2 regions of the Rugosimonospora acidiphila genome follow, and region 1 is predicted to be linked to the other one. Evidence: riboswitches for the same ligand, from Rfam matches in the RefSeq annotation. Region 1 holds a riboswitch; the other holds the start of a gene.
What was found. Region 1 has a riboswitch for S-adenosylhomocysteine ahead of metH (methionine synthase). Riboswitches for the same ligand answer to the same signal wherever they lie in the genome.
Positions count from the first base shown of each region.

Region 2: another riboswitch for S-adenosylhomocysteine. It lies ahead of ahcY (adenosylhomocysteinase); the one in region 1 lies ahead of metH (methionine synthase).

Region 1 is NZ_BAABJQ010000025.1:35,037-41,337, reverse strand. Features, by position in the region: gene metH (methionine synthase) at 1-3,126, opposite strand, end outside; S-adenosyl-L-homocysteine riboswitch at 3,154-3,230, opposite strand; gene ABEA87_RS31765 (RNA polymerase sigma factor) at 3,277-3,750, opposite strand; gene ABEA87_RS31760 (YciI family protein) at 3,869-4,222, opposite strand; gene ABEA87_RS31755 (GbsR/MarR family transcriptional regulator) at 4,325-5,011, opposite strand; gene ABEA87_RS31750 (ABC transporter ATP-binding protein) at 5,105-6,097, shown strand; gene ABEA87_RS31745 (ABC transporter permease) at 6,094-6,301, shown strand, end outside.
Region 2 is NZ_BAABJQ010000026.1:4,386-10,686, forward strand. Features, by position in the region: gene ABEA87_RS32260 (NADAR family protein) at 1-568, opposite strand, end outside; gene ABEA87_RS32265 (hypothetical protein) at 702-1,004, shown strand; gene ABEA87_RS32270 (DUF6518 family protein) at 1,054-1,689, opposite strand; gene ABEA87_RS32275 (DUF1295 domain-containing protein) at 1,793-2,620, shown strand; S-adenosyl-L-homocysteine riboswitch at 2,734-2,809, shown strand; gene ahcY (adenosylhomocysteinase) at 3,023-4,480, shown strand; gene ABEA87_RS32285 (FAD-binding protein) at 4,627-5,886, shown strand; gene ABEA87_RS32290 (hypothetical protein) at 5,939-6,301, opposite strand, start outside.

The DNA.
Region 1 (6,301 bases):
CCCGCCGAGGTGGTCCCCGGCCGGGGCCAGGTAGTCGGCGAGGCAGCGGTTGGGCCGGCCCTCGGGCTTGACCGTCTGCTGGCGCAGCATCGGCAGGCTCGGCGACTGATCCGTGTCGATCAGGATGTCGTCGCCGTCGGAGTGCGCGGGCCAGAACCCGTACGCGCCGCGGGCATTCAGCAGCCCGTCGGCGATGATCCGGTCGAGCAGGGTGTTGGCGTCGTCGAACAGCTCGCGGGCCACCGGCTGGTCGAGGATCGCCGGGTACTTGCCCTTGAGCTCCCAGGCGAGGAACAGGAACTGCCAGTCGATCATCTCGCGGAGGGCGGTCAGGTCCGGCTCGACGATCCGCACCCCGGTGAAGGCGGGGACGGGCAGGTCCTCGAACGGGACGCGCTCCGGGTTCGCGCGGGCCTGCGCGATGCTGAGCATCGGGGTGCGCCGGGTCGCCGCGTGCTGTTCGCGCAGCCGCTCCTGATCGACGCGGTTCGCCTCGATCATCTCCTCGACGCGCTCCGGCGCGAGCAGGTCCGAGACCACGCCCACGACCCGCGAGGCGTCCAGCACGTGCACCACCGCGTTGTCGTACGCCGGGGCGATGCGCACCGCCGTGTGCTGGCGGGAGGTCGTCGCGCCGCCGATCAGCAGGGGCAGCTTCAGGCCGCGCCGCTGCATCTCGGTGGCGACCGCGACCATCTCGTCCAGCGACGGGGTGATCAGGCCGGAGAGCCCGATGGCGTCGGCATTCTCGGCCACCGCGGTGTCCAGGATGTTGGCGGCGGGGACCATCACGCCGAGGTCGATGACGTCGTAGTTGTTGCAGCCCAGCACGACGCCCACGATGTTCTTGCCGATGTCGTGCACGTCGCCCTTGACCGTCGCCATCACCACCTTGCCCTGGCCCCGGCTGACCTCGGCGCGCCCCTCGCGCAGCGCCTGCTCCTTCTCGGCCTCCATGAACGGCTCGAGGTAGGCGACCGAGCGCTTCATCACCCGGGCGCTCTTGACGACCTGCGGAAGGAACATCTTGCCGGAGCCGAACAGATCGCCGACGATCTTCATGCCGTCCATCAGCGGGCCCTCGATCACCTCGAGTGGGCGGGCCGCCTCCTGCCGGGCCTCTTCGGTGTCCTCCTCGATGAAGTCGACGATGCCGTGCACGAGCGCGTGCGCCAGCCGCTGCCGAACCGGCGCCTCGCGCCAGGACAGGTCGACGGTGCGCCGGGTACCGGTGCCGCTGACCGTCTGCGCGAACGTGACGAGCCGGTCGGTGGCGTCCGGACGCCGGTCGAACAGCACGTCCTCGACGAGTTCCAGCAGGTCGGCGGGGATGTCCTGGTACACGGCGAGCTGGCCGGCGTTGACGATGCCCATGTCCAGCCCGGCGCGCACGGCGTAGAACAGGAACGCCGAGTGCATCGCCTCGCGTACCACGTCGTTGCCGCGGAACGAGAACGACAGGTTGGAGATGCCGCCGCTGGTCCGGACGCCCGGGCAGCGCTGCTTGATCAGGGGCAGCGCGTCGATGAACGCCTTCGCGTACCCGTTGTGCTCGGCGATGCCGGTGGCGACGGCGAGCACGTTGGGGTCGAACACGATGTCCTCGGGGGCGAACCCGACCTTCTGCGTGAGCAGGTCGTAGGCGCGGCCGCAGATCTCCACCTTGCGCTCGGTGGTGTCGGCCTGCCCCTGCTCGTCGAAGGCCATCACGACGACCCCGGCGCCGTAGCCCCGGATGCGCCGGGCGTGCTCGAGGAACGGCTCCTCGCCCTCCTTGAGGCTGATCGAGTTGACCACGCCCTTGCCCTGTACGCACTTGAGCCCGGCCTCCAGCACGCTCCACCGCGAGCTGTCGATCATGATCGGGATGCGGGCGACCTCGGGCTCGGTCGAGATCAGGTTCAGGAACTTGGTCATCGCCCGCTCGCTGTCGAGCAGGTCGGCGTCCATGTTGACGTCGAGCAGGTTGGCTCCGCCGCGCACCTGCTCCAGCGCGACGTCCACCGCCGCCTGGTAGTCGTCGGACTCGATGAGCCGCCGGAAGCGCGCCGAGCCGGTCACGTTGGTGCGCTCGCCGATCATCACGAACCCGGTGTCGGGGCCGATCGCGAAGGGCTCCAGGCCGCTGAACCGGGTGGCGGCCGGCGGCGCCGGCACCGGGCGCGGGGCCTGGGCGGAGACGGCGGAGGCCAGCCGCGCGATGTGATCGGGCGTCGTGCCGCAGCACCCGCCGACGACGTTGACCATCCCGGACCCGGCGAACTCCGAGACCAGGCCGGAGAACTGCTCGGGCGTCTGGTCGTACCCGCCGAACGCGTTGGGCAGGCCGCCGTTGGGGTGACAGGCGGTGTACGTGCCGGCCAGCCGCGCCAGGTCGGCGACGTACGGGCGCATCTCCTCCGCGCCCAGGGAGCAGTTCACCCCGACGACCAGCGGGTGGGCGTGCTCGATCGAGCGCCAGAACGCCTCGACCGTCTGCCCCGACAGGGTGCGCCCGCTCAGGTCGACGATGGTCACCGAGATCCACAGCGGCAGCTGTGGCGCGACGTCGCGGGCGGCGGCGATCGCGGCCTTGGCGTTGAGCGTGTCGAAGATCGTCTCGATCAGCAGCAGGTCGACGCCGCCGTCGGCAAGCGCCTGGATCTGCTCGGCGTACGCGGCGTAGACCTGGTCGAAGGTGACCGCCCGGTAGGCCGGGTCCTCGACCCGGGGCGACAGCGACAGGGTCACGTTCAACGGACCGATCGAACCGGCGACGAAGCGGCCGCCGAACTCGTCGGCGGCCTGGCGCGCCAGCTGGGCGCCGCGCAGGTTCATCTCCCTGACCAGCGGCTCCAGGTGGTAGTCCGCCTGGCCGATGCTGGTGGCGGTGAACGTGTTGGTGGTGGTGATGTCCGCGCCGGCCGCAAGATACTTACGGTGTACGTCGAGAATGATGTCGGGGCGCGTCAGGTTGAGCAGATCGGGATCGCCGGCCACGTCGTACGGGTGGTCGGCCAGCCGATCATTGCGGTAGTCGGCCGGGGTGAGCCCGGCGCCCTGCAGCATCGTGCCCCAGGCACCGTCGAGCACTGCTATCCGCTGATCCAGCAGCCGCCTGAGGGCCTGCGTTGCGTCACGATCCACCGATGTCGGCAACTGAACCACCTCCGATGTGTCGGAGGCGCCCTTGCCGGAACACTCAGGCCGAGCGTGGCGGACCCGAGTCCGTTGCAGCGCCTCTCGGCCTGGGCCAAGAATACCAGAGCCGATGCGGCATTCCGGGCCATGCGACCCCTAACCGGCGGCGCCCTCGATAGGGGGCGGCGGGCTGTGAACGCCCTCACTCGCCGGGCGGGCCGCCTCGTCGGAGCGGCCGGACAGCTCGAGCAGGTGAGCCCGGGTCGCGAACAGCCGGTGATGGCGCGCCATCCGGCCGTCCGCCGCCAGCGGGGCGATCAGCTCCAGGGCCGGCGCCGGCCCGTGCACCATGGCGAGCGCCACCGCCCGGTTGAGGGTCACCATCGGGTTGGGCGACACCCGCTCCAGCAGGCCGTACAGCGCCAGGACCTGCGGCCAGTCCGTGTCGTCCAGGTGCCTGGCCTCGTCGTGTACGGCGGCGATCGCCGCCTGCAGCTGGTACGGGCCCACCGGCCCGGCGGGCAGCGCCTCGGTGATCAGCGCTACCCCCTCGGCGACGCGGTGCCCGTCCCAGGCGCCGCGGTCCTGCTCGGCCAGCGGCACCAGGCTGCCGTCCTGGCGTCCTCGCACGCGTCGAACCGCCCGTACCGGCGCACGGGCGCGCCGAGTACCCGCGGCGCCAGCTCGCGCAGCAGGTCCTCGACGCGCCGATCCTGATCCACGTGCCGATCCTGTTCCAGGTGCCGCCCTACGCGGACTCGTGCAGGATCGGCCACAGCTCGACCGGCTCCGCGTCGGCCCAGGGCATGTCCGCCGCGATCCGCAGGGCACGCTGTTCGCTCTCGCAGTCGACCAGGTAGAAGCTCGCGAGATACTCCTTGGTCTCCAGGTACGGCCCGTCGGTGACGACCGGCATCCCGTCGGCCCGCCGGACGAGCCGGGTGTTGACCGCGTCGGCCAGCCCGTAGGCCCCGAGCAACTCCCCCGTCTCGCGGTACCTGGCGTTGAACGCCTCCTGCTTCGCGATCGCCTCCGGCCACTCCTCGGCCGGCAGCGAGGCCCACTTCTCCTGGTTGCCGTAGGTCAACAGCAGGTACTTCATCTCGGGCTCCTCAGGATCCGCGCGCCCGGTGGCGCGCCCACACCCCTTGGTCGGAGTGGGCGCCCCGCCCTCGACATCCGCGTACCGCGATCCCGGCGCCGGTTACGGCCGACCCGGCGAGGCCGCCTGGTCGGGCTGGGCCGCCTGGTCGGGCTGATCGGGCTGGGCGGCCGGGGCTGGCTGCGCGGCGCCGTCCCGGGCGAGCCGGTACTCCCGCCACCGCCGCTGCATCCTGGGCATCTCCTGGCGCAGGAACTCGAAGAAGTCCAGCGTCTCGGCCAGCCGGTCGCCGGCCAGCGTGTCGGCTCCCACCGCCGCGATCCCCTCCTCGAGGGTGCGCTTCCAGCGGAGGAGCATCTGATCACGGCTGATCACGAGCTCGTACCAGACGTCCTTCTCGACCCGGTAGACGTCGCGGCGTCGGGCCGGGTCGCGCTCCCGGGTGATCAGGTGGACCTGGAGCAGGTAACGCACCGCGCCGGAGATAGCGGCCGGGCTCACCCGGAGCAGGTCGGCGAGTTCGGCGGCGCTCAGCCGGCCGGAGTCGGTGGCGAGCAGGCCACAGAAGACCCGGGACGGCATCCGGGCCATGCCGGCGTCGATGAGGGCCGACGCGAACCGCTCGATGAAGCCCAGGACCGCCTCGGGGTCGCGCTCGACCCCGCCACCACCCGTACCGCCCGGCCCGGCGCCGCCGGGCGCGGCGCGCCACGGATCCGTGCCGCTCGGGGTCCCATTCGGGCCGGCCGCGCCGTCGCGCGCCGGGTCGGGCAGGGCGGTCATGGACACACCATCTCCTTCGGATCTTCCCTCGGCATCTTGACAGACTCTATATGTTTCAGAATCTTCACGGATTTGTGAATCAAGTGTAGCTTCGCGAATATGACTACCGCGATTGACGTATCGGGGCTGGTCAAGTCGTTCGGTCGCACCCGCGCCCTGGACGGCCTTGACCTGTGCGTGCAAACCGGTGAGGTGCATGGCTTCCTGGGGCCCAACGGGGCCGGGAAGTCGACCACCATCCGCGTACTGCTGGGCCTGCTGCGCAAGGATGCCGGCTCGGTTCGGCTGCTCGGCGGCGATCCGTGGCGAGACGCCACCACCCTGCACCGCCGGCTGGCCTACGTGCCCGGCGATGTCATGCTGTGGCCCAATCTCTCCGGCGGGGAGGTCATCGACCTGCTCGGCCGGCTGCGCGGCGGCCTGGACCCCGGCCGCCGGGCGCAGCTGCTGGAGCGCTTCGACCTCGACCCGACGAAGAAGGGCCGCGCCTACTCCAAGGGCAACCGCCAGAAGGTGGCCCTCGTCGCCGCGCTCGCCTCCGACGCGGAGCTGCTGGTCCTCGACGAGCCGACCTCGGGGCTGGACCCGCTGATGGAGGCGGTCTTCCGCGACTGCGTCGCCGAGGAGCGGCGGGCCGGGCGCACCGTGCTGCTGTCCAGCCACATCCTGGCCGAGGTGGAGGCGTTGTGCGACCGGGTCAGCATCGTGCGCAACGGCCGCACGGTGGAGACCGGCACGCTCACCGAGCTGCGCCACCTCACCCGCACGTCGATCTCGGCCGAGCTCGCCGCCGTGCCGGCCGGCCTGGCCGGGCTGCCCGGGGTGCACGACCTGGACGTTCAGGGCGACCGGGTACGCCTCGAGGTGGACAACGCGCACCTGTCCGAGGTGCTGGTGGAGCTCACCCGGTCGGGGGTGCGCGGCCTGGTCAGCCAGCCGCCCACCCTGGAGGAGCTGTTCCTGCGGCACTACGAGCGGGACGGCGCCGCCACGGCGCCCGCCGGCCTGACCCCGACCCAGTCCCCACGCCCCGGCACCCAACCGCCGGACGCCCAGTCGCCGGTGAACCGGTCTTCGGCGGGCCGGCGATGAGCGCGCTGGCCGGCACCGGCACGCTGACCCGGCTGGCGCTGCGCCGCGACCGGCTGATGATCCCGGCCTGGGTGGCGGTGCTCGCCGTCGTCATGGTCGGCTCGGCGTCCAGCGCCGTGTCGCTCTACCCCGACGCCGAATCTCTGCGCAAGCTCGCCGCCGGGCTGGCCGGGGACTCGTCCGTGCTGGCCATCTACGGGCCGG
Region 2 (6,301 bases), on a different contig from region 1:
GCGGATCCGTGGCCGCCAGGCCGATGCCCCAGACCCGATCCACCGGACTGGCCTCGACCAGCACCCGCTCGCCGGTGCCGCGCAGGTACTCGCGGAGGTCCGGGTGCGCGCCGAACTTGGCCAGATTACCGGCGGTGACGATGTCGCGGCGGTGAGCTTCCCAGGTGGCCTGGTCGAATCCCCGCACCCCCCGGCCCAGCGCCTTGACCGCGCCGGGGTGCGGCGCAGCCAGCATCCGCTCGACGATCGCCTCGTCGCCGAACAGCCGGGCCTTGCCCACCATCATGTAATGCTCGGCCGTGGCGTACGTGATGCCGTCGGCGACGAACGGGGACTGCCACCACTGGCTCAGGCAGCCCGGTCCGACGCCGCCGTCGCGGCTGGGCTGGTGTCCCCAGAAGAGGAGGTACTTCAGCCGTTCGCCACGCCGCGACCGCGCGAGCAGCTCGGCGACGTCCCACGGGAACGAGGCGCTGTCCCGCGGGAACGAGGCGCTGTTGCGCGGGGATGAACCAGCGTCTCGCGGGGCGGTGGCGGCGTCGCGCGAAAGCGGGGCGGATCCGGGCATGGTCGGCATGGTGCCATCCGGGCGCGTTCGCGCGCCAGCCAATTGGCGTGACGCGATTCGGTACCGGCCACCATGGTCCGTTAGCGTATGGTCCCGCGACGGCGATGTGTGGGAGGGCGTTGGCATGCTGGGGATGGGTAAGCGGTATCGGGTGGTGCTGCGCGGTGATGGTGTGGTCCGGGCGTGGCCTGCGCAGACGCGCGCACAGGCATTGGCGAGATTCGCCGAGCGGGTGGAGGCGGGCGAGTTCTCCCCGTGGGACGGGCAGCGGTTGATGGTGGTGTCGGAGGAGGAGTGGGCCCGGTTGGGTGGCCCCGAGGTGGCGGTGGACGCGGGCGCCGATGAGCTGGTGGGTGCGTCGTCGGGGCGGGGGTCCGAGGGCTCGGGCGGGGCACGGCGGGGGTTGTTCGGATTCTTCTCGCGGTCGAAGTCCTGACCGTCGGGCGTGCGCGCCCGCCCGTCGCGGGCGCCGACGCGTCGCGGTCTCAACGGAAGGCGAGCTGAGCGACCAGGTACACCACCCCCGTGGCGACCGCGCCGAGCAGCGTCATGGGGACCAGCGCGGCCAGCCCGCGCAGCCGGTCGGCGCCGCCGCGGCCCAGCAGCGGTGGCAGCACCACGCCGAGGCCGACCATCAGCGCGGCCTCGCCCGCCTGGCGCACCACGACGGCCAGGTAGAGCCCCTCGGCGACGAACACGGCGCCGAGCGCGCCGAGGGCCGCCGCCCGGTACACCGGCCGCCCGGCGCGCGACAGCGCGCCCGCCACCCCGAAGATGGGTCCGGCCACCACGGCCACCGCTATCCACACGGCCGGACCGGTCAGGGCCGCGCGGCTCACGTCGTCGCGCAGGAAGGCGGTGGTCGACCCGTAGTACCCGACCACCGCGCCGACCAGCACCAGCGTGCCCGCCACGGCGGCGCGAAAGCCGCGTACCGGCAGGGCGGCGCCGGCCCCGAAGGCGGCCAGCGACCAGACCGCGCCCGAGTTGCCCAGATGGTTGAGAACGCCCGGCAACGTACCCTGCATCTCCAGGGTCAGCCCGCCGACGGCGAGACCGGCCAGGGCGCAGACGAGCAGGGACAGCGCCGGGTGGGGGCGCCTGGGCAGCGACTCGATCACCCGTCGATGATGCGCTGGTGGCCGGCCTCCCGACATCGGGGAGGCCCCCTAGCGCGCCCGGGGCGGGCTGGGCCGGCGGCCCCGTCATCAGTAGGGTGCGTTCATGCATGCGTTCGTCCACTGCCTCGAAGTCCTCGCCGGGGTCTGCGCCGCCGTCTGGGTGGTGTCGCTGCTGACGAACGAGCACTCCTGGGTCGACCGGATCTGGTCGATCATCCCGGTGGCGTATCTGGCCGTGTTCGCCGCCGCGGCCGGCTTCGCGGACGCGCGGCTGGACACGATGTTCGCGCTGGTCGCCCTCTGGGGGGCCCGGCTGACCTTCAACTTCGCCCGCAAGGGCGGCTACGCGCCCGGGGGCGAGGACTACCGCTGGGTCGTCCTGCGCGGCCGGATGCCGCGGTGGCGCTTCGAACTGTTCAACCTGTTCTTCATCACCATCTATCAGAACGTGATCCTGCTGCTGATCTGCCTGCCGGCGTGGACGGCGCTGCGCCACCGCGGCACGTTCGGGACGGGCGACGTGGTGGTGGCCGTCGCCTTCCTCGCCTGCCTGGTCGGCGAGACGGTCGCCGACCAGCAGCAGTGGAACTTCCAGCGGTGGAAGAAGGCCGAGACGGCCGGGGGGCGCGACCCTCGTCCGCGGTTCGTGTCGACCGGACTGTTCCGGTACTCCCGGCACCCGAACTTCTTCTTCGAGCAGGCGCAGTGGTGGCTGGTGTTCGCGTTCGGGGCGGTCGCGGCCGGCTCGCCGTGGCAGTGGACGGTCGTCGGGGCGGTGCTGCTGACCCTGCTGTTCGTCGGCTCGACCGTGTTCACCGAGAGCATCACCAGATCGCGCTACCCGGAGTACGCCGACTACCAGCGGGCGACCTCGCCGGTCATTCCGTGGTTCTCGCGGCACCGGCCGGAGCCGGAGCGGGCCACCCCGTGACGGGCCGGGCCGCACCCCGACCGGGCCGGGCCAGTTCATAGGGGTTCGGACCCGGTTGCGAGGGCCGGCAGCGCGGAGGTAGCGTCGAATCCATCGCGGTTCGTTCCGCGGTCACGCCCGAGAGGCGCTGCGACGGATTCCATCCGCCACGCTCGGGCGCTGACTAACCATCAAGGGCGCCTCCTGTCATCAGAGGAGGCGAGTCTTCTGCCATCAACCACGCGGCACCGGCCCATCGCGATCCGTCGCCGGGCGTAGCGCGAACCCTCGCGCGCCCGCCGACCCCCACTCGCCGTACCCGCCTGCGCGACCACCCCACCGTGGCCGCGCGCCGGGTCGATCGGTCGTGCCCGTGGCACGGCAGGCGGCACCTCGCCTTCGACCGGGAAGTGAGGAAGAAGCATGCGCGTCACACACCAGAACGTCAACGGCGTCGAGTTCGCGGTCGCCGACCTGGCGCTGGCCGACCGGGGCCGCACCCAGATCCGCCTCGCCGAGCACGAGATGCCGGGGTTGATGGCGGTCCGGCGCGAGTACGCGGCCGCGCGACCGCTGCGTGGGGCCAGGATCGGCGGCTCGCTGCACATGACGGTGCAGACCGCCGTCCTGATCGAGACGCTCGTCGCGCTCGGCGCCGAGGTGCGTTGGGCATCCTGCAACATCTTCTCCACCCAGGACGAGGCGGCCGCCGCGGTCGTGGTGGGCGCCGGCACCGTGGACGCGCCCGCGGGTACCCCGGTGTTCGCGTGGAAGGGCGAAACCCTGGAGGAGTACTGGTGGTGCGCCGACCAAATCTTCCGGTTCCCCGGCGGCCAGGGGCCCAACCTGCTGGTGGACGATGGCGGCGACGCGACGCTGCTGGTGCACCGGGGCGTCGCGTACGAGGCCAAGGGTGAGGTGCCTGCGCCGGGGCCGGACGACCCTCGGGAGTACGGGTACCTGCTCGCGACGCTCGCGCGCAGCCTCGAGGAGGACGGCCAGCGGTTCACCCGGATCGCCGCCGGAATGCGCGGGGTCACCGAGGAGACCACGGCCGGCGTGACCGGTCTGTACCGGCTGGCCCGCGCCGGGGAGCTACTGTTCCCGGCCATCAACGTCAACGACTCCGTCACCAAGTCCAAGTTCGACAACAAGTACGGCATCCGGCACTCCCTCGTTGACGGCATCAACCGCGCCACCGACGTGATGCTGGCCGGCAAGCTCGCCGTGGTGTGCGGCTACGGCGACGTCGGCAAGGGTGCCACGCAGTCCCTGCGCGGCCAGGGCGCCCGGGTGGTGGTCACCGAGATCGACCCGATCTGCGCGTTGCAGGCCGCGATGGACGGCCTGGACGTGGTGCGGCTGGAGGACGTGGTCGAGCGGGCCGACCTGGTCATCACGACGACCGGGAACACCGGCATCGTGCTGGTCGAGCACCTGGCGAGGATGAAGCACAACGCCATTCTCGGCAACGTCGGCCACTTCGACGACGAGATCGACATGGCGGGCCTGGCCCAGGTGCCCGGCATCGTGCGCACCGAGATCAAGCCGCAGGTGCACGAGTGGAGGTTCCCGGACGGGCACGCCGTCATCGTGCTGTCCGAGGGGCGGCTGCTCAATCTCGGCAACGCGACCGGCCACCCGAGCTTCGTGATGTCCAACTCGTTCGCCAACCAGACGCTGGCCCAGCTCGAACTGTTCACCAAGCCGGACGAGTACGACCGGGCGGTGTACCGGCTGCCCAAGCACCTGGACGAGAAGGTGGCGCGCCTACACCTGGACGCGCTGGGCGTACGCCTGACCGAACTGCGGCCGGAGCAGGCCGAGTACATCGGCGTCGAGGTGGCCGGACCGTACAAGCCCGAGCACTACCGGTACTGATCAGCGGGTTCGCACCGGTGGCCGGCGGCACCGTCGCCGTCGGCCACCGGTCGCGACCGGCGGCACCATCGCCGTCGGCCACCGGTCGCGACCGGCGGGTGCCGCGGGGTGCCGCGGCCCCAGACCGGCCGCTATGCTGAGCGGCGATGGAGTCGATCACGAACTGGGCCGGCAACGTGACGTTCACGCCGTCCCGCGTGCACCGGCCCTCCTCGCTGACCGAATTGCGGCGCCTGGTGGCGGACGCGGCGAAGGTCCGGGTTCTGGGCACCGGCCACTCGTTCAATCCGATCGCCGATACCGAGGGCGTCCTGGTCTCGGTCGCCGGCCTGCCGCCGGACGTCGAGGTGGACGAGGCCGGGCGCGCGGTCACGGTCGCGGCCGGCGTGCGCCTGGGCGAACTGGCCGTGCGCCTGCACGCGCGGGGGTACGCGCTGCCCAACCTCCCGTCGCTGCCGCACATCTCGGTCGCCGGCGCGGTCGCCACCGCCACCCACGGCTCGGGCGTGCGCAACGGCAACCTGGCCACCGCGGTGTCGGCGTTGCGGCTGGTCACCGCCGGCGGGGACGTGCGCACCCTGCGGCGGGGCGAGGACCCGGACTTTTCCGGCGCCGTGGTGTCGCTGGGCGCGCTGGGCGTGGTCACCGACCTCACCCTGGACGTCGTGCCCGCGTTCGACGTGCGCCAGTACGTGTACGACGACGTGCCCCTGGCGTCGCTGTCCGGGCGGCTGGCGGAGGCGCTGTCCGCCGGGTACAGCGTGAGCCTGTTCACCGACTGGACGGCCGAGAGCATCAACCAGGTCTGGGTCAAGCGGCGCGCGGACGACCCGGCCGCCCCGCCCGCCGGTGCCTGGCTGGGCGGCACCCTCGCGGACGGGCCCCGCCACCCGATCCGGGGGATGTCCACCACGTACGCCACGGCGCAGCAGGGTGAGCCCGGCCCCTGGCACGAGCGGCTGCCGCACTTCCGGATGGAGTTCACCCCGAGCAGCGGGCAGGAGTTGCAGTCGGAGTATTTCGTGGCGCGCGAGGAGGCGATGGCGGCGATCACCGCCATCGCCGGGATCCGCGAGCGCATCGCGCCGGTGTTGCAGATCTGCGAGCTGCGCACCATCGCCGCCGACGAGCTGTGGCTGAGCCCCCACTACCGGCGTGACAGCCTGGGGCTGCACTTCACCTGGGTGCCCGACGCCGCGGCGGTGACCCCGGTGCTGGCCGAGATCGAGCGCCTGCTGGAGCCGTTCGCCGCCCGACCGCACTGGGGCAAGGTGTTCACCATGGCGCCGGAGGTGGTGCGCTCCCGGTACGAGCGGCACGCGGACTTCGTGCGGCTGGCCAAGGAGTACGACCCCGCCGGCGCGTTGCGCAACGCGTTCCTGGACCGGTACCTGCCCGCGGCGTAGCCCCGGTGGCGGGTTGCCCCGGTGGCGGGTGGTGCGATCGCGGCACCCGCGCTCAGGCCGGTGGTGCGGGTGTCGCGGTGGCCGCGGGGGACAGCAGCGCCCGCACGTCGTGGTGGTTGAGGTAGACCACGATCCGGGTACCGTCGTCGTCCCGGCGCAGCAGGAAGGTGGCGGTCAGCCGCAGCGGTGCGCCGCCGGCCCGGTCGGCGGCCCAGGCGGTGCGCACGAGCACGTGCCGCTCGTCGAGGTCGAGTTGGCGGGCGCCGGCCAGGCGCAGCGGGCCGACGCCGGCCTTCTCGAACAGCTGCCGGCGGGCGGGCAGCGACGCGACGAGCGTGGCGCGGGCGAGGGCCAGGCAGTGGTTCGGGTCCAGGGTGAGGAACTGCTCGGCGAAGTGGGCGCCGGAATCCGACCC